DNA from 3 places in the Ruegeria sp. BB5 genome. Region 3 is predicted to be linked to each of the others. Evidence: riboswitches for the same ligand, from Rfam matches in the RefSeq annotation. Region 3 holds a riboswitch; each other region holds the start of a gene.
What was found. Region 3 has a riboswitch for thiamine pyrophosphate ahead of thiB (thiamine ABC transporter substrate binding subunit). Riboswitches for the same ligand answer to the same signal wherever they lie in the genome.
Positions count from the first base shown of each region.

Region 1: linked by a shared signal. The riboswitch ahead of thiD (bifunctional hydroxymethylpyrimidine kinase/phosphomethylpyrimidine kinase) and the one ahead of thiB (thiamine ABC transporter substrate binding subunit) in region 3 are both predicted to bind thiamine pyrophosphate.
Region 2: linked by a shared signal. The riboswitch ahead of thiC (phosphomethylpyrimidine synthase ThiC) and the one ahead of thiB (thiamine ABC transporter substrate binding subunit) in region 3 are both predicted to bind thiamine pyrophosphate.

Region 1 is NZ_JBQFUX010000002.1:138,689-144,621, forward strand. Features, by position in the region: gene dnaK (molecular chaperone DnaK) at 1-1,164, shown strand, start outside; gene dnaJ (molecular chaperone DnaJ) at 1,239-2,393, shown strand; TPP riboswitch at 2,522-2,628, shown strand; gene thiD (bifunctional hydroxymethylpyrimidine kinase/phosphomethylpyrimidine kinase) at 2,672-3,475, shown strand; gene ACR0DL_RS08680 (FAD-dependent oxidoreductase) at 3,472-4,449, shown strand; gene thiS (sulfur carrier protein ThiS) at 4,433-4,627, shown strand; gene ACR0DL_RS08690 (thiazole synthase) at 4,630-5,394, shown strand; gene ACR0DL_RS08695 (thiamine phosphate synthase) at 5,391-5,933, shown strand, end outside.
Region 2 is NZ_JBQFUX010000014.1:13,583-19,515, reverse strand. Features, by position in the region: gene ACR0DL_RS20665 (AraC family transcriptional regulator) at 1-419, shown strand, start outside; gene ACR0DL_RS20660 (acyl-CoA dehydrogenase family protein) at 612-1,790, shown strand; TPP riboswitch at 2,533-2,652, shown strand; gene thiC (phosphomethylpyrimidine synthase ThiC) at 2,762-4,552, shown strand; gene ACR0DL_RS20650 (invasion associated locus B family protein) at 4,614-5,093, opposite strand; gene ACR0DL_RS20645 (hypothetical protein) at 5,112-5,933, opposite strand, start outside.
Region 3 is NZ_JBQFUX010000009.1:6,622-12,554, forward strand. Features, by position in the region: gene ACR0DL_RS17290 (TRAP transporter large permease) at 1-109, shown strand, start outside; gene speB (agmatinase) at 131-1,096, shown strand; gene ACR0DL_RS17300 (thiamine ABC transporter ATP-binding protein) at 1,185-1,877, opposite strand; gene ACR0DL_RS17305 (ABC transporter permease family protein) at 1,864-3,411, opposite strand; gene thiB (thiamine ABC transporter substrate binding subunit) at 3,387-4,367, opposite strand; TPP riboswitch at 4,400-4,504, opposite strand; gene ACR0DL_RS17315 (GDP-mannose 4,6-dehydratase) at 4,755-5,795, opposite strand.

The DNA.
Region 1 (5,933 bases), on a different contig from region 3:
GACAAGATGGCGCTGCAGCGTCTGAAAGAAGCTGCTGAGAAAGCCAAGATTGAGCTGTCTTCGACTTCGCAAACCGAAATCAACCAGCCGTTCATCTCGATGGGTTCGAACGGTCAGCCGCTGCACATGGTCATGAAACTGACCCGTGCCAAGCTGGAATCGCTGGTTTCGGACCTGATCAAAAAGTCGATGAAGCCCTGCCAGGCCGCTCTAAAAGACGCTGGTCTGTCGGCTGGCGACATTGACGAAGTTGTTCTGGTCGGTGGTATGACCCGGATGCCGAAAGTGATCGAAGAGGTCACCAAGTTTTTCGGGAAAGAGCCGCACAAGGGTGTGAACCCGGACGAAGTGGTTGCCATGGGCGCCGCCATCCAGGCCGGTGTTCTGCAGGGCGACGTCAAAGACGTTGTTCTGCTGGACGTGACCCCGCTGTCGCTGGGTATCGAAACGCTGGGTGGCGTGTTCACCCGCCTGATCGATCGCAACACCACGATCCCGACCAAAAAGTCTCAGGTCTTCTCGACCGCCGAAGACAACCAGAACGCCGTAACCATCCGCGTGTTCCAGGGTGAGCGTGAAATGGCTGCGGACAACAAGATCCTGGGTCAGTTCAACCTCGAAGATATCCCGCCTGCACCGCGCGGCATGCCTCAGATCGAGGTGACTTTTGATATCGACGCCAACGGCATTGTCTCGGTTTCGGCCAAGGACAAAGGCACCGGCAAAGAGCAGAAGATCACCATCCAGGCCTCGGGCGGTCTGTCGGATGAAGACATCGACAAGATGGTCAAGGACGCCGAAGAGAACGCGGAAGCCGACAAGGAACGCCGCGAGTTGGTCGACGCCAAGAACCAGGCGGAAAGCCTCATCCACTCGACCGAAAAGTCGATGGAAGAGCATGCCGACAAAGTCGACCCGACCACCATCGAAGCCATCGAGCTGGCAATTGCCGCGCTGAAGGACGAGCTGGAGACCGAGAATGCCGACAAGATCAAGTCGGGCATCCAGAACGTCACCGAAGCGGCCATGAAGCTGGGCGAAGCCATCTATAAGGCGCAAGCCGAAGAAGGTGAGGATGAGCCTGCGGCGGCAGATGCTGCGCCGGGTGAGGACGACATTGTTGACGCCGAGTTCGAAGATCTGGACGACGACAAGCGTAACTAACGGGTAACCGGGCCAATGTGGGCCGGTCCGGTTGCCGGGCCGGCCCAAATACGTTGAGGCTGAAGGAAATACTGATGTCAAAACGCGACTACTACGATGTGCTCGGCGTATCAAAGGGCGCATCAGCGGATGAAATCAAAAAGGGTTTTCGTAAGAAAGCCAAAGAGTTGCATCCTGATCGCAACAAAGACAACCCGGATGCCGAGTCGCAGTTCAAAGAAGCCAACGAGGCTTATGATGTTCTGCGCGACGCCGACAAAAAGGCCGCATATGACCGTTTCGGCCATGCCGCCTTTGAAAACGGTATGGGCGGCGGTGGTGGTCGTCCGGGCGGCGGCTTTGGTCAGGGTGATTTCTCCAGCGCATTCTCAGACGTGTTCGACGATCTGTTCGGCGATTTCATGGGCGGTCAGCGTGGCGGCCCCGGTGGCGGGCGCCGTGCGGCGCGCGGATCGGACCTGCGCTATAACCTGCGCGTGACGCTGGAAGAGGCGTTCGCGGGCCTGCAGAAAACTATCAGTGTTCCTGCTGCCGTGGCCTGTTCGGCCTGTGACGGATCGGGTGCAGAAGGCGGAGTGGAGCCAACCACCTGTCCAACCTGTTCGGGCATGGGCAAGGTGCGTGCACAGCAGGGTTTCTTTACCGTCGAACGATCCTGCCCGACCTGTTCGGGTCTGGGTCAGATCATCAAGAACCCCTGTAAAGCCTGTGGCGGTGCAGGCCGCGTGGAAAAAGAGCGTGCGCTGTCCGTCAACATCCCCGCCGGTGTCGAGACCGGAACCCGCATCCGCCTGGCGGGTGAGGGTGAAGCTGGGATGCGCGGTGGCCCTCCGGGCGATCTGTATATCTTTGTCGAAGTTTCGGATCACAAGCTGTTCGAACGCGACAGCGTGAACCTGTATTGCCGCGTCCCGGTCAGCATGGCCAAGGCTGCGCTGGGCGGTTCGATCGAAGTGCCAACCATCGATGGTGGCCGCGGCCGCGTGCAAATACCAGCAGGCAGCCAATCGGGCCGTCAGATGCGCCTGCGCGGCAAAGGCATGCCCGCCCTGCGTGGCGGCGGTGTGGGTGACATGTTCATCGAACTGGCGGTGGAAACGCCGGTCAACCTGACCAGTCGCCAAAAAGAACTGCTGAAAGAGTTCGACGATTTGGGTGAGGATAACCACCCGGAATCAAAAAGCTTTTTCTCATCCGTCAAATCCTTTTGGGATGGGATGAAGGGCTAAGATCACCCCACCAAGTTGCTAAAAGGCCGATCCCCTTGGGTCGGCTTTTTTCGTTTTATAGGTCCAGTTTGTCCGCGAACTTCGCGAAATTTGGCTCTTGAATCTTGCCACATCCCCTGAGATTGTCGCGTCAACCGTTGGGGTGCCTTGATCAAGGGGCTGAGAGGCGTGAATGCGCTAACCCATCGAACCTGATCCGGGCAATACCGGCGTAGGGAACGGTCTACACACACAGACGTTTTCCATGCTGCGTTGCCCCCTGATGATGGAGCAACGATATGGCGCATATTGCCCTGACAATTGCGGGCTCGGACAGTGGTGGTGGGGCCGGGATTCAGGCCGATCTCAAGGCGATGTCTGCGTTGGGCGTGTATGGGGCCAGCGTGATCACGGCGGTCACGGCGCAGAACACGCGGGCTATGACCGCAGTGCATGGCATACCGCTCAACGTAGTGGCCGCTCAGATCGAGGCGGTGCTGATCGACCTGGATGTAGGCGCGATCAAGATCGGCATGCTTGCGACCCCTGAAATTATTCAAACCGTTGCCGGGGCCATCGCTGGGTATGATGGCCCCGTCGTTTTGGACCCGGTGATGATCTCCAAATCTGGCGATGCCTTGGTGGCACAGGGTGCCGTTCAGACCCTGCGTGATGTTCTTGTGCCCCGAGCGACCATGCTGACCCCGAACTTACCCGAGGCCGCTTGTTTGCTGGGCACCTCGGACGCCGAATCCCCCGATCAGATGATCGCGCAGGGGATGGCGCTGTGCGGGCTGGGCGCGCGCTCGGTATTGATGAAAGGCGGACATGGGCGCGGCGACGTTTGCCACGATGTGTTGATTGATCCCTCGGGAGTTGTGGCAGAATTCACCGCCACTCGGCGCAATACGCGCAACACGCATGGCACCGGTTGCACCCTGTCGTCTTCGATAGCAGCCGGGCTGGCGCGAGGGCTGGGCCTGACCGATGCGGTCGCGCAGGCGCATGAGTATCTGCAAGGGGCTATTGCTGAAGCTGACGGTCTGATGGTCGGACAGGGGCATGGCCCGGTTCATCATTTCCATCGGGTCTGGCCCGCGTGACGGTCTGGTCGGTCATAGGGGCCGGTGTGGCCGGGCTGGCCGTAGCCAGCGAGCTAGTGTCGCGCGGGGCCAAGGTTCAGATCTTTGATCCCAGTGGTCCACCTGGCCCGCATGGGTGTTCTTGGTGGGCTGGCGGTATGCTGGCCCCGTGGTGCGAGTTTGAAAACGCCGAAGAACCTGTGTTGCGGCTGGGCATGGCTGCGTTCGAGTGGTGGTCTACGCGTACTCGGGTGGAACAACGTGGCACGCTGGTTGTTGCCAACCCGCGTGATCTGCCGGATTTGCGTCGGTTCGCTCGTCGGACCGGGGGGGGTACCGAGATTAGTCAGGCTGAAATTGTCAGTTTAGAGCCTGATTTAACCAGTTTCACCAACGGTCTGCATTTCACGGATGAGGCTCATCTGAACCCACGACAGGCGCTGCGGGATCTGCACCGCCAATTGCTGGACCAAGGGGTAGTCTTCCACCGGAAACTGGCCCCGACCCAGCTGGAGAATGCAATCGATTGCCGCGGTCTGCACGCGCGTGAGGTTTTGCACGACCTGCGCGGCGTCAAGGGAGAGATGTTGGTGATCCGCTGCCCGGACGTGACCCTGACGCGACCTGTACGTCTACTGCATCCAAGGATGCCGCTGTACATCGTGCCGCGTGAGGATGGTGTCTACATGCTGGGCGCAACGATGATCGAAAGCGAAGACAGCAGCCGCATCACGGCCCGATCCATGCTGGAACTGCTCAGCGCCGCCTATGCGCTGAACCCCGCCTTTGGCGAGGCCGAGGTGCTTGAGATCGGTGTCGATCTGCGCCCGGCTTTTCCCGACAACCTGCCCCGCATCCGGCGGCTGGGGCATACGATTTATGCCAACGGACTGTACCGCCATGGCTATCTGCTGGCCCCAGCGCTGGCGCAGGGAGTGGCCGATCTGGCGTTGGACAACAAACATTCGGAGATGGTCGATGAAGATCGTGCTTAATGGTGAATTGCGCGAGGTGCGCGCCGAAATCCTCTCGGACCTGTTGGTCGAATGCGGGTTCTTGGGGAGGGTGGCGACAGCTGTAAACGAAGACTTTGTGCCCTCGGGTCTGCGCATTGCTCAAAAGTTGACCGATGGCGACCGGGTTGAAGTCGTCGCGCCGATGCAGGGAGGCTGAGGATGAAGACCTTCTACGGAACTCAGCTGCCCAATCCGCTGATGTTGGGAACGGCGCAATATCCAAGCCCCGCTATTTTGGAACAGGCGTTTCGCGAGAGCGGCGCGGGTATTGCCACAGTGTCCTTGCGCCGTGAATCCGGGGCTGGGCAGACCTTCTGGCAGATGATCCGCGAGCTGGGCGTGCTGATCCTGCCAAACACCGCTGGGTGCCACACCGTCAAAGAAGCTGTAACCACCGCCCATATGGCGCGTGAGGTGTTTGACACTAATTGGATCAAGCTGGAACTGATCGGCCACACTGACAGTTTGCAGCCAGATGTGTTTCAACTGGTCGAGGCCGCGCGCATACTGACCGAGGACGGGTTTCAGGTTTTCCCCTACACCACCGACGACCTGATCGTGGGCGAGCGGTTGCTGGCCGCCGGGTGTGAGGTGCTGATGCCTTGGGGGGCGCCCATCGGGTCGGGACGGGGGCTGAACAACGAATATGCTCTGCGCGCGATGCGGGCCGAGTTCCCCGATGTTCCTTTGGTTGTGGATGCCGGGATCGGCCTGCCCAGTCACGCCGCGCAGGCGATGGAGTTGGGTTATGACGCCGTTCTGCTGAATACCGCTGTCGCTCGCGCCGGAAACCCTGTGGCCATGGCCCGCGCAATGATGCTGGCGATTCAGGCCGGGCAACTGGCGCATCAAGCCGACCCGATCGAGGCGCGCGATATGGCCGAACCATCAACTCCAGTAATCGGAAAGGCCTTCTTATCATGATGTTAGACCGGTTCTATCCGATCTTCGACCACTCTGACTGGTTGCGCCGGATGCTGCCCCTGGATGTGAAGCTGGTGCAACTGCGGATCAAGGATCAGCTTGATGTGATCATACGGGAACAGATCGCCCAATCGTTAGAACTATGCCGTGCCCACGGCACCGTGCTGGTGGTCAATGATCATTGGCAGGCGGCTATCGACGCTGGTTGTGAGTGGATTCATCTCGGGCAAGAGGATCTGGACGAGGCCGATCTGAAAGCCATCCGCAAGGCGGGGCTGAAACTGGGTGTCTCTACCCACGATGATGATGAATTAGAGCGAGTCCTGACCATGGACCCGGATTATGTGGCTTTGGGCCCGGTCTATCCGACGATCCTGAAAAAAATGAAATGGGAACAGCAGGGCCTGCCACGCGTCACCGAATGGAAGGCACGGGTGGGGGATATCCCTCTGGTCGCGATTGGCGGCATGAGCGTTGAGCGGGCGCCGGGCGTCTTGCAGGCGGGGGCCGACATCGTCTCGGTCGTCACGGACATCACG
Region 2 (5,933 bases), on a different contig from region 3:
TTGATCCGAATGTAATGGGCCCTGTGCAGACTCGAAGCACAGCTGATCTTGACCGGTTTTTGCAAAACGCGCCACGAGACTGGATTTTTACCTCTTCCCGCGAACACACCCAATCGCTGCGGGTGCGCACGTATCTGGGTCAGACAGGTTGGGATTCGGCGACCTTAACACAGACAGCATCCGCAATGCACATGACCCCGCGCACCCTGATCCGCAGGCTACACGCGGATGGCACGTCGTTTCAGGCCATAAAGGATGCCCTGCGGCGCGACATCGCAATCCGTGATCTTCAGGCGGGGTGCAAAAGCGTTGAAGCCATCGCACATGATGTCGGATTTTCGTCGGCGGCCAATTTCCACCGGGCCTTTCAACGCTGGACCGGAAGCACGCCCAGCTCATACCGCAAATCACAAACATAAGCGGCCATTTGTCACTTTTGGACAATTATCTGTCAGCGCACGAGATAGAGCTTAACGGGCTGGCTCGCTAAGTCTTGCCGCAGAGAAACATTTTCAGCTGAAGTTTCGCCTTCATAGCTCATCAGTCCGGCCATCCACGATTGCCGGGTTGTGGCGTCATCTGAGAACAATCGCCCTTGAAAGGATCCACCAATGTCAGACAAACTCGCCACCATACTCCAGGCTGCACGCGACCACGCCGAGCAGGTCATCCTGCCAAATGTGGACGCCTGGAACGCCACGAAGACATGGCCCCGTGATGCGTCGGACAAGGCCGGGGCCGCTGGTCTGACTGGGCTGTACGCCCCCGAAGAGTTTGGCGGCCAGGGCTTGCCACTTTCAGAGGGCATTCAGGTCTACGAACAACTGGGGCTCGGAGATGGCGCTTATGCCTTTGCCCTGTCGATGCATAACATCTGCACCTTCGCGGGCTGCGGCTATGGCACAGATGCCTTCAAGGAAAAATGGGCGCGAGACCTGACTTCGGGCCGCAAACTGGCGAACTTTGCACTGACCGAACCGCAATCCGGATCGGATGCCACAAACATGTATTCGCGGGCCGTGATCAATGATGACGGCACATGGACGATCAGCGGTGCGAAGGCATGGGTCAGCCTGGCGACCGAGGCTGAAATCTATTTCACGGTGGTCAAGACCAGCAATGAGCCCGGCCACAAGGATATGGCGATGATTGCCATCCCGGCCGACACTCCGGGCCTCAGCTTTGGTCCGCTCTACGACACCCCGTCCTACAACTTCCTGCCTCTGGCCGAGATGTACATGGACAAAGTCATGGTGAGCGAAGACAATATCATCCTGCCCATTGGTCAGGGCCTGCAAGGTTCACTCATGGCGATCGATATTGCCCGCGTTTCGATTGCGTCAGGATGCTGTGGATTGATGCAAGCTGCATTAGATACGGCGCTGTCCTATTCCAAGAACCGCAAGATGTTCGGTGGCAAGAACCTCGATCTGGACGGGATCCAGTGGATGCTGGGCGAAGTTGCGACCGATCTTGAAGCCTCGAAACTGCTGTACCGCAAGGCGGCAAAAGCCCTTGGCACGCCCGAGGGCCCACTGATGGCCGCCCATGCCAAACGGTTTGTGCCAGATGCCGCAGTGAAGGCTGCAAATACCTGCACGCAAGTGCTGGGCGGCATGGGGCTGTTGCAGCCTTATGGTCTGGATCGTTTGTCCCGTCTTGCACAAATGCTGCGGATCGTGGACGGGACGACGGAAATCAGCCGCGTGGTCATCGGGCGGGCCTTGCAGAAACGTGCGGCAAGCTTGCCTGACCTGCCAGTACCGAAAGGATTTGGTGAAACCAGCTGAACGTCCCCCCCCACCGACGAAGCAGAGCCGACCAGAAAATCTCCTCAGAGATCGGTAAAACTGAAAGACCAGCCGCGCATATGCGGCCGGTTACTCGATATTGCAGACCTTGGTGCAAACGCAGCGAATTCACCCTTTGTCCGCAAACTGTAAATTCACCCATCTTCTGATTGCGCACGTGCAGCGAATGTCCGCAATGTCGAGCCGCACTGCAGAATGCTGAACGACCGACTAAAGCCCGGTAAGGGCCGGAAGTGATCAGGGCAGGGCACTTAGTCGCTCAACATTGTTCAGCACAAAACCTTACGCTGTGAAGCTGTCGGTCTGCGAGTTGTGTCCGCTCTCGGAAGTTCCCAATGCGCGTTGCAGTCGACGATCGTATTGCTGCAGTCTGAGACAAGCTTGATAAGTCCAAGTCAGCGAAATCCACCAAAATGCATGAAAATCTTAAGTCGTTGAATTATGGGGAAGACGAGTCTCAATAATTCAGTCCCATTATTTACGTACTCCGACAATTCTCCTTCAAATGAGGCAATCTTCCTATAATACGTCTTATGTGAAATAACAGCGTTTAACTTACCGTCGATATGTGGAGTATCTGTCGAATAGGTCGGCCCGCACATCAGATAGCGACCGTATTTCTGGTGACGTGCTGCACCGAACGGAAGGTCCCGGCCGTTCGAGAAAATCTGAAACAAATGAATTTTGGTGCTTGTTTAAGCCGTGAACCTCAAGCTAAACCACCTGTACGCAGGGGAGTCCCACCAAGGGGACTGAGAGGCTGACGGGGCAATGCCCGGCGACGCGACCCTTTGAACCTGACCCAGTTGATACTGGCGTAGGAAGCTAGGGCGCGCAGGCCACAAAACCGGGCAAGCGCACTCCGAACAGGGGGCTGTCTGCCTTCTCGTTTCCCCAAGCCAAAACTCATCTGGTGTCTTTTTAAGTTGAACTGCTTGAGGAGCACCAACATGAACGTCCCCAACCCCAAAATCACCGCCGGTGAACTGCCCGCATCGCGCAAGATCTATGTAAACGGTACATTGCACCCGGATGTGCGCGTGCCAATGCGTGAAATTTCGGTCCACCCCACGGCGGGGGAGCCACCCTTGCCCGTGTATGACAGTTCGGGGCCGTATACCGATCCGCAGGTGATGACGGACATTCGGCAAGGTCTGGCGCCGCTGCGTCGCAAGTGGATTGAGGCTCGAGCAGATGTCGAAGAATATGATGGACGTGAGATCAAACCGGAAGACAACGGTTTTGTCGAAGGTGATCGGCTAACGCCCGAGTTCCCTGTGCGCCCGCGCCCCCTGCGCGCCAAGGATGGAAAAGCTGTGACGCAGCTGGCCTATGCCCGCGCTGGCATCATCACACCGGAAATGGAATTCATCGCCATCCGCGAAAACCAATTGCGCGAGGCTGTCGTTGAACAGCGCGAAGGCAATGATTGGGGTGCAAACATCCCTGACTATGTGACCCCGGAATTCGTGCGGGACGAGGTCGCCGCTGGTCGCGCCATTATCCCTGCGAATATCAACCACCCTGAAAGCGAACCGATGATCATCGGGCGTAATTTCCTGGTCAAGATCAACGCAAATATGGGTACCTCGGCTGTGACCTCTTCGATGGAAGAAGAGGTCGATAAAATGGTCTGGTCGATCCGTTGGGGTGCTGATACCGTCATGGACCTGTCGACCGGCCGCAACATCCACAACACCCGTGAATGGATCATCCGCAACAGCCCGGTGCCGATTGGCACCGTGCCGTTGTATCAAGCGCTGGAAAAGGTCAACGGCATTGCCGAAGACCTGACATGGGAAGTGTTCCGTGACACGCTGATCGAACAGGCCGAACAAGGTGTCGACTATTTCACCATCCACGCAGGCGTGCGCCTGCATATGGTGCCGATGACGGTAAAACGGGTTACCGGTATTGTGTCGCGCGGTGGGTCGATCATGGCCAAGTGGTGCTTGCATCACCACAAGGAAAGCTTCCTCTATGAGCATTTCGACGAAATCTGCGACATCTGCCGGGCCTATGATGTGTCGTTCAGCCTAGGCGACGGTCTGCGTCCCGGCTCTATCGCCGACGCTAATGACGAGGCACAATTTGCCGAGCTTGAGACGCTGGGTGAGCTGACCAAAATCGCGTGGGCCAAGGATTGTCAGGTGATGATCGAAGGCCCCGGACACGTAGCCATGCACAAGATCAAAGAAAACATGGACAAGCAATTGGAGTGTTGCCACGAGGCGCCCTTTTACACGCTTGGCCCCCTGACCACCGATATCGCGCCGGGCTATGACCACATCACCAGCGGCATTGGTGCTGCGATGATTGGCTGGTTTGGTTGTGCGATGCTCTGCTATGTCACGCCTAAAGAACATCTGGGGCTGCCGGACCGGGATGATGTGAAAACTGGGGTTATTACTTATAAGATCGCCGCTCACGCCGCTGATTTGGCCAAAGGTCTGCCGGGCGCGCAACGTCGTGACGATGCGCTGTCCCGCGCCAGGTTCGAGTTCCGCTGGGAAGATCAGTTCAACCTGTCGCTGGACCCGGAAACGGCGCGGGAATTCCACGACCAAACCTTGCCCAAACAAGCGCATAAGGTGGCGCATTTCTGTTCCATGTGCGGGCCGAAATTCTGCTCGATGCGGATCAGCCACGACATTCGAACTGAAGCGCAGAAAGAGGGGATGGAGGCGATGGCCGCCAAATTCCGTGAAGGCGGCGACCTTTACATGCCCGTGAAAGACTAAACACCGCGGCGGAGCCGATCCTTTCGGCTCCGCACGCTCTTGCATTGAAGGGAAACTACTCTCAGGGCAATAGATCGGATACTTTGCTGAACCCAGTCAAATCGAAGCCAAATGAAATTGGCTCTCCGACCCTGTTTTTAGCGTCGATCTGCAATTGATTACCTGCCCGCATCGCAGACATCCATTCCTGGGAAACTGGCGAACGGGCAAAACAACCTTGTGCCTCGCATGTCAGGAACTCCAGACGGGCGACCTCGGCATCATCCACCTTTGCAACCAGCCCTTCCGAGAACAAAAGACCGAATGGCAGGGTCAGCACGGTCTCAGTCTCGTCCTTACCTGCAGCCTTTATAAATGCGATGGACGTAAGCCTTTGGTTGTTTTCGGTCAAAACGATGCTTTGGGTCATTTCGCAGATCAACTCGGACCCAACGGCCCGATTGCTGCAATTGACCGACCATGGCGGCGCTGCGCCTTCCTGCGCAGCAAGGGGAGTTGCCAATCCCAATGTGACCCCCAAAGCGCTTATCCAAGTTTTCATCCTGCTGTCCCTCATCGATTAGAATTGTAGTCCAAGGCCAAGACCTACCTGTAGGGCCCTGGTTGAGTCTCCGAACAAATGATCGAGGCTCAGATTGACAAAGCTGCTGTCATCCAGCGCAAACAGCCCCAACCGGGCCGAGACCAAGCCATGCGCGTCGCCGACAAAGCTGGTGTTTGAAAACCCACCGTCAGCGGTGCTCGCTCCGTTGAACCCGGCGGTGACCGATACGGTATCATCCGACGAGACAATGGCACCAACCTGAAAACTTGCGCGAAGCTTCTGCGAGGCACTCAGGGTTTGCTCGGTTCCGATTTCCAGCGAAGGCGTGAACGAATAGATCATCTCGCTATCGTCTTGCAGAACGACCCCCGCCAGGGTTGCATCGCCATTGCTTTCGGTTGCCAGACGTGTGGCATCAACGGCTACCTCAGGGCGCAGATAGGAACTGCCGCCCGCGAACCTGTGGTCATAAGCAAGGCTGAGACGCAGGTTCTGATGGTTCATCTTGTGCTTGATCTCGCTGACACCAACGGTGCTTACGATTTGACCGTTGGGCAACACACCACTGATCCCGCCCGCGCTGAGCGTATCATAGTCTGACCAACCGGCCGACAGCTGGGCTGCAAACTCCCAAGCGCCGGTGTATTTGGTCAGCGAGGCACCCAGATTGAACCGATCACCCGTTGCATTGTAATTCGATCCGTTCCGGAGGCTCATCTCGTCATAGCCTACCGCGAACCCGGCGAATAGCTCATCCCCAACCGGCAGACGGACACCAGCCGACAGGTTGGTGTCGTTGATGTCCAGCTCTTCGTACATGCCGGTCTGATCGCGGTC
Region 3 (5,933 bases):
GGTGGTCCGCGGCGTGCCGCCCTTTCTGATCATCCTTTTGGTTGTCACCGGGCTGCTGATGGCATTCCCTCAAATCGCGCTGTTCCTGCCGGAATTGGCGTACCGATAATCCATAAGAAACGGAGAAATCATGTCGGGTCATGGCTATGAATCTGGTCGTCTGAACCTGCCTTTTGTCGGCATCGCGACTTTTGGCAAAAAACCTTATGTCGAGAATTGGGATAAGATCGACGCTGATGTCGCCGTCCTTGGTGCACCTTTCGATTTCGGGTGTCAGTTTCGATCCGGTGCCCGGTTTGGGCCGCGCGCTGTGCGCGAAGCGTCAACCCTGTTCAGCTTTGGCCACGCCGGTGCCTATGACCACGAGGATGACGCAACCTATCTGGCCAGCGATGTGCGCATCGTCGATCTGGGCGATGCCGACATCATCCATACCAAGACTGAGGAAAGCCACGCCAACATCGAATACGGTGTGAAGAAAATCCTGGATGCGGGCGCTCTGCCGGTGACTATCGGTGGAGATCACTCGATCAACATTCCGTGCATCCGCGCCTTTGAAGAAGATTGCGCAAAGAACGGACCTATCCACGTGATCCAGATCGATGCGCATCTGGACTTTGTCGACGAACGCAAAGGCGTCACCGATGGTCACGGCAACCCGATGCGTCGGGCAATCGAAAAAGACTATGTCTCGGGCATGACCCAACTGGGCATCCGCAACGTGTCCTCAACCGCGAAAGAAGGTTATGACGACGCGCGGGCGCGGGGTTCAGATATCCTGTCCGTACGACAGGTGCGTAAACTGGGAACCGAGGGCGTTTTGGATCGTATCCCCGAAGGTGCGCGTTATTACGTCACCATAGATATCGACGCGTTCTGCCCGTCGATTGCGCCCGGAACAGGGACACCCAGCCATGGCGGGTTCCAGTACTATGATGTCCTGGAAATAGTTCAGGGGCTCAGTAAACGCGGTAATGTGGTTGGCATTGATCTGGTTGAGGTCGCCCCTGCCTATGACCAGACCGAAAGCACTCAGATTCTTGCGGCGCAATTGCTGCTGAACTTCCTCGGGTTCATTTTCCACAACCGGAAATAAGGTCCCTCCCTGTCAGTCCGGCGTGCAGAAACCTTTCAACTACGCGCCGGGCTGCGAGTTTCCTTTCGCAGGTTTCCATCCAATGTCCCTACCCCAAATAGTCGCGCAGGCTGGGCGGTGGATTGTCCAAAAGGTCCCGGGTCGGCGCAGGAGGATGTGCCTGCTCGTTAGACACAAGAACCGTCTGGCCGGTAATGCGGCGCGCGTCCTGCGGGTCGTGGCTGACCATAAGCAGGGTCGTTCCGGTTTCCGCCAGCAACCCAGCCACAAGATCAAGCATTTCAGCCTTCAGTGCCGGCCCCAGCGCCGCAAACGGTTCGTCCAGCAGCAACATCTGACGGCGCTGCACAAGAACCCGGGCTAATGCGACCCGGCTTTGCTGACCTCCAGACAGTTCGGCTGGCTTGCGATCACCCAGACCCGGCAGGGCAACCCGATCTAGTGCGGTTTGGACCTGAGATTGCTCATCAACGGTCAACCGCCCATTCGGGCGCAAGCCCAAAGCGATATTCTGTTCGACCGTCAGATGTGGGAATAGATTGCCATCCTGAAACAGCATCGCCAAAGGGCGCTTGCCAGGGGCGCGGTTTGATATAAGGTCTCCGTCCCAGAATATCTTTCCCTGTTTAAGGTCACGAAACCCGGCAATCGCCTCAAGCAGTGTCGACTTTCCCGCACCAGACGGCCCAATAATGGCTACACTGGCACCGGTCTCGACGGCAAAATCAGCACGCAACGAGAAATTTCCGTTCTCGATTACGCAGCCTTTAAGTTTCAGCATGCAACCGCCCTCCGCGATCCAATAGCCAGAATGCCCCCATCGACAGCAACAACAGCAACAGAGCTGCCCCGGCCGCTGCTTGCATCTGATACGCCCCCATCAACCGATAGATCTGCAAGGGCAAGGTCGCGATCTGTGGATCGGCGAACAGGGCAATAACTCCCAGATCTCCCATCGATAGCGCGGCTGACAAACCCGTGGCAAAGCGGATCTGTGGGCGCATGCGCGGCAACAGGACGCGGGCAAAGAATGTTTTCTTGTCCATGTCCAGCGACAGGGCAAGCCGTCCGTGTCGCGCCACCACGTCGCGGGCCGCCGGCACCAGAATGCGTAGCGCGAAGGGCAAGGCCATGACGGCATTCACCAGCGTGGTTACCGGCAATGCCAGTGTTACTGGATTAGCGATGGGGCGGATCAGAATGAACAGCCCGGTGCCAATCACCAACGGTGAAGCCGCCAGCCCCAGAATACCGCTAAGCTCAACAATCCCGTGACGACCGGTTGCAACGGCCATGGCCATCGGCAGTGCAAGCATCAACAAAACAATCGTACTAGCAGTGGCAACCAGAACCGATATCACCGCCGCACGGAACACCAAGGCAGGCATTTCGAGCAACCCAGATAGGCCAGAGATCGCCACGGCAGCCAAAGGAAGAAGCAGAAACGCTGCCGCGAGCCCAATCCAGCACGCATCAATTGCGGGCGCGCCGCCATCCCATCGTTGTATCGCGCGATCCAATCCAGCGCCGAACCCGTCACCACGCGAAAACTTCAAAGCAGCTAGCGCGGCAGCAGCGGTCAAGGCCAGTTGCACCGCAGAAAGCAACGCCGCGCGGCCAAGGTCGAAATCGTAGGTAAAGGATTGATAGATCGCGAGTTCAAGTGTCGTTGCGCGAGGCCCTCCGCCAAGAGTCAACGCGACGGCAAAGCTAGTCAGGCAAATCGCAAAGATCACGGCCAGAACACCCGGCAGAATGCGCCTTAACATTGGCAGTTCGATCAGACGGAACATGGCAAAGCCGTCGCACCCCAATTGCGCGGCCAACCGAAATCTTTCTGCCGGAATTTCCTGCCACGCCTGCAGGATCAGCCGCGTGGCAAGTGGCAGGTTGAAAAATACATGGGCTAGAACCACCCCGTGCAACCCATAGATGCGCAGCGGCGGCAAACCAAACAGACCTAAAAAATCTGAAATCCAGCCGGCACGTCCGAAAACCTGCAACAACCCAAGGATCGCGACGATGACCGGCAGGATAAAGGGGGCGCCCAATAGGGCGATCAGGGCAGACCGTCCACGAAACCGACGCCGCGCCAGTGCCCGGGCGACCGGAATAGCCAGCCCGGCACTGAACAACGCAGACAACACCGCCTGAACCAGCGTAAAGCGCAGCGCCGCCCAATCGGCCGGACCCAACCCACCCGCTGTATCAGCGCGCAGGGCTACCGCGGCCAATGTGCCCAATATCAGCGCAGCAACCAGTGCCGCTGCGCCAACACCCGGCCAAGGGCTTACTGGCTGAGCGCGCCCAGCCATTCCGCAAGCGCCTGATCCCGCACGGAGGCGGCTTCATCCGGGGTATACAGCAAGGATTTCTCAGGCGTGATCAACGTATCAAACCCTTCGGGCAGGCCAGCCACAGGGGTCACTGCCGGATACATCCAGTTGGTGGTCGGGATGATCTGCTGGAAGGTGTCCGAGACCATGAATTCCAGAAATTGATCCGCCAGTTCGGGCTGATCGGTACCGGCCAGCTTCGCCGCAACTTCAACCTGCATATAGTGGCCCTCATCAAAGGCGGCCGCTGCTTTGCTGGCGTCATCCTCGGCGATCAAGTGATAAGCAGGCGATGTGGTGTAGCTGAGCACCATGTCCGCCTCACCCTCAAGAAACAGGCCATACGCCTCGGACCAACCTTTGGTCACGGTCACGATATTGTCGGCAAGCCCGGCCCAGATTTCGGGGGCTTCGTCTCCATAAGACGCTTTGACCCACAACAGCAGCCCCAGACCCGGAGTGGACGAGCGCGGGTCTTGAATAATGATCTTGGTTTCACCCTCGGCCAGTTCACGGAAATTGGCAGGTGCCGCCGCATCTGCGTTATGGACAAAAGCAAAATAGCCCCAGTCATAAGGCGCGAACACGTCATCTGACCATTCAATCGGCAGGGTATAATCGGCGCTGACCGAATTGGGAGCAAACAAGCCAGTTTCCTTGGCTGCTGCGATCAGGCCGGTGTCCAGCCCAAGCACCACATCGGCGTCCGTGTTTTCTCCCTCAAGCCGAAGACGCGACAACAGCGCCGCGCCGTCTTCGACGCCCACAAGGTTCAGATCACAGTTGCATACTGCTTCGAAAGCTTCTTCTACTTTCGGGCCCGGACCCCAGTCCGAGACAAAGCTGTCATAGGTGTAAACGGTCAGCTGAGGTTTGTCGGCCGCGACAGCCGCTGTTGCGCTCAGAAGTCCCGCAGCAATCATCAGATGTTTCATGTCATCCTCCATTGCGGCGAGAGGGCAAGGGTGGATGAAACCGTTACCTTTCCCTCCGCCGGTTCTAGCCGGTTCAGGTTCTACGGGTTCGCCAAAAGCATCTCAGCGCGGCAGGCCACGCACCCCGAGGTGAGGTTGTCAGTAGGTTGGAACGGACGAAAAGACAACCGGGTTAAAGTGTTTTTTGGATGCTCAAATTGGCATCCGTTCAGTTGGACTGAGAGATGCGCAACCTAATCGCCCTGTGGAACAATCACCGTGGGAAAGGTTTTGAACTACGTTCCAGGTACTGGAACGGTTTGCGTTTTTACCCTTGAGAACTTCAGAGGCCGAATCTCAAAACTGAGAGGACGGCCACCAGTCTTTTAGGCCTGAAGGCTAACCATCTTACCTTTCGGTCCCAGCCGCGTTGGGACGATAAAAGTCGCGGTACCACTTAACAAACTCAGCCACACCATCTTCGATCGAAGTCCTTGGTTGATAACCGGTCAATTCCCTGAGCAGCGATGCATCGGCCCAAGTTGCGGGCACGTCACCGGGCTGCATTGGCATCATGTTTTTATTCGCCTTGATGCCAGTGGCCGTTTCGATAGCTTCAATAAACGCGGTCAGCTGTACCGCATCATTGTTGCCGATATTCACCACTCGATGGGGGGCGACCGGTGACAAACTGTCCCCTTCTGGAACATTGCCGTCTGCGGGGCGCACAGGGACGGCGTCCATCAGCAGGCGGATCGCCTCAACCAGATCTTCAACATAGGTAAAGTCGCGTTTCATGTCACCGTGATTATAGACGTCGATCGCATTGCCCTCGAGGATCGCTTTGGTAAATTTGAACAGCGCCATGTCCGGGCGACCCCAAGGACCATAGACGGTGAAAAACCGGAATATGGTGATCGGCAAATCGAACAGATGCGCATAGGAATGGGCCATGCTTTCGGTCGACTTCTTGGTGGCCGCGTAGAACGACATCTGATGATCGGCGCGTTGGGTTTCCTTGTAGGGCATCTCGGTATTGGCGCCAAAGGCCGAAGAAGTCGAAGCCAACAGCATATGTTTGGGCGGATGCGCCCGCGCCGCTTCCAGAATTTCGAAAGTCCCTATCACATTGCTTTCCAGATACGAGCGCGGATTCTCGATCGAATAGCGCACCCCAGCTTGGGCAGCGAGGTGAATGACATAGTCAAAACCATGTTCCCCGAACAGCTCCATCATCAGGCCGGGGGTTTCCACCTTCCCAATGACGGGCGAAAAATTCTTACCATTGGGTTCGCGCGCCAGCATGTCGTGGCGGGCCTTTTTCAACGACACATCATAATAATCGTTCAGAGAGTCCAACCCCACTACGTGGTACCCTTGGGCCAGCAGAAGCTTGCTCAGATGAAAGCCAATAAAACCGGCTGACCCGGTGATGAGAACGCTCTGCATAATGTTGCCCTTGTAAAAAACTTGGTATTTCGGGCCTTTTTAGTGCGAGATCAAGGGAAGATACCACCACAGATATCGCAGAAAGCGGTGTATTCTGCTGTGCCCTTTCGCCACCTAGGCAACGCGTAGCAATAATCT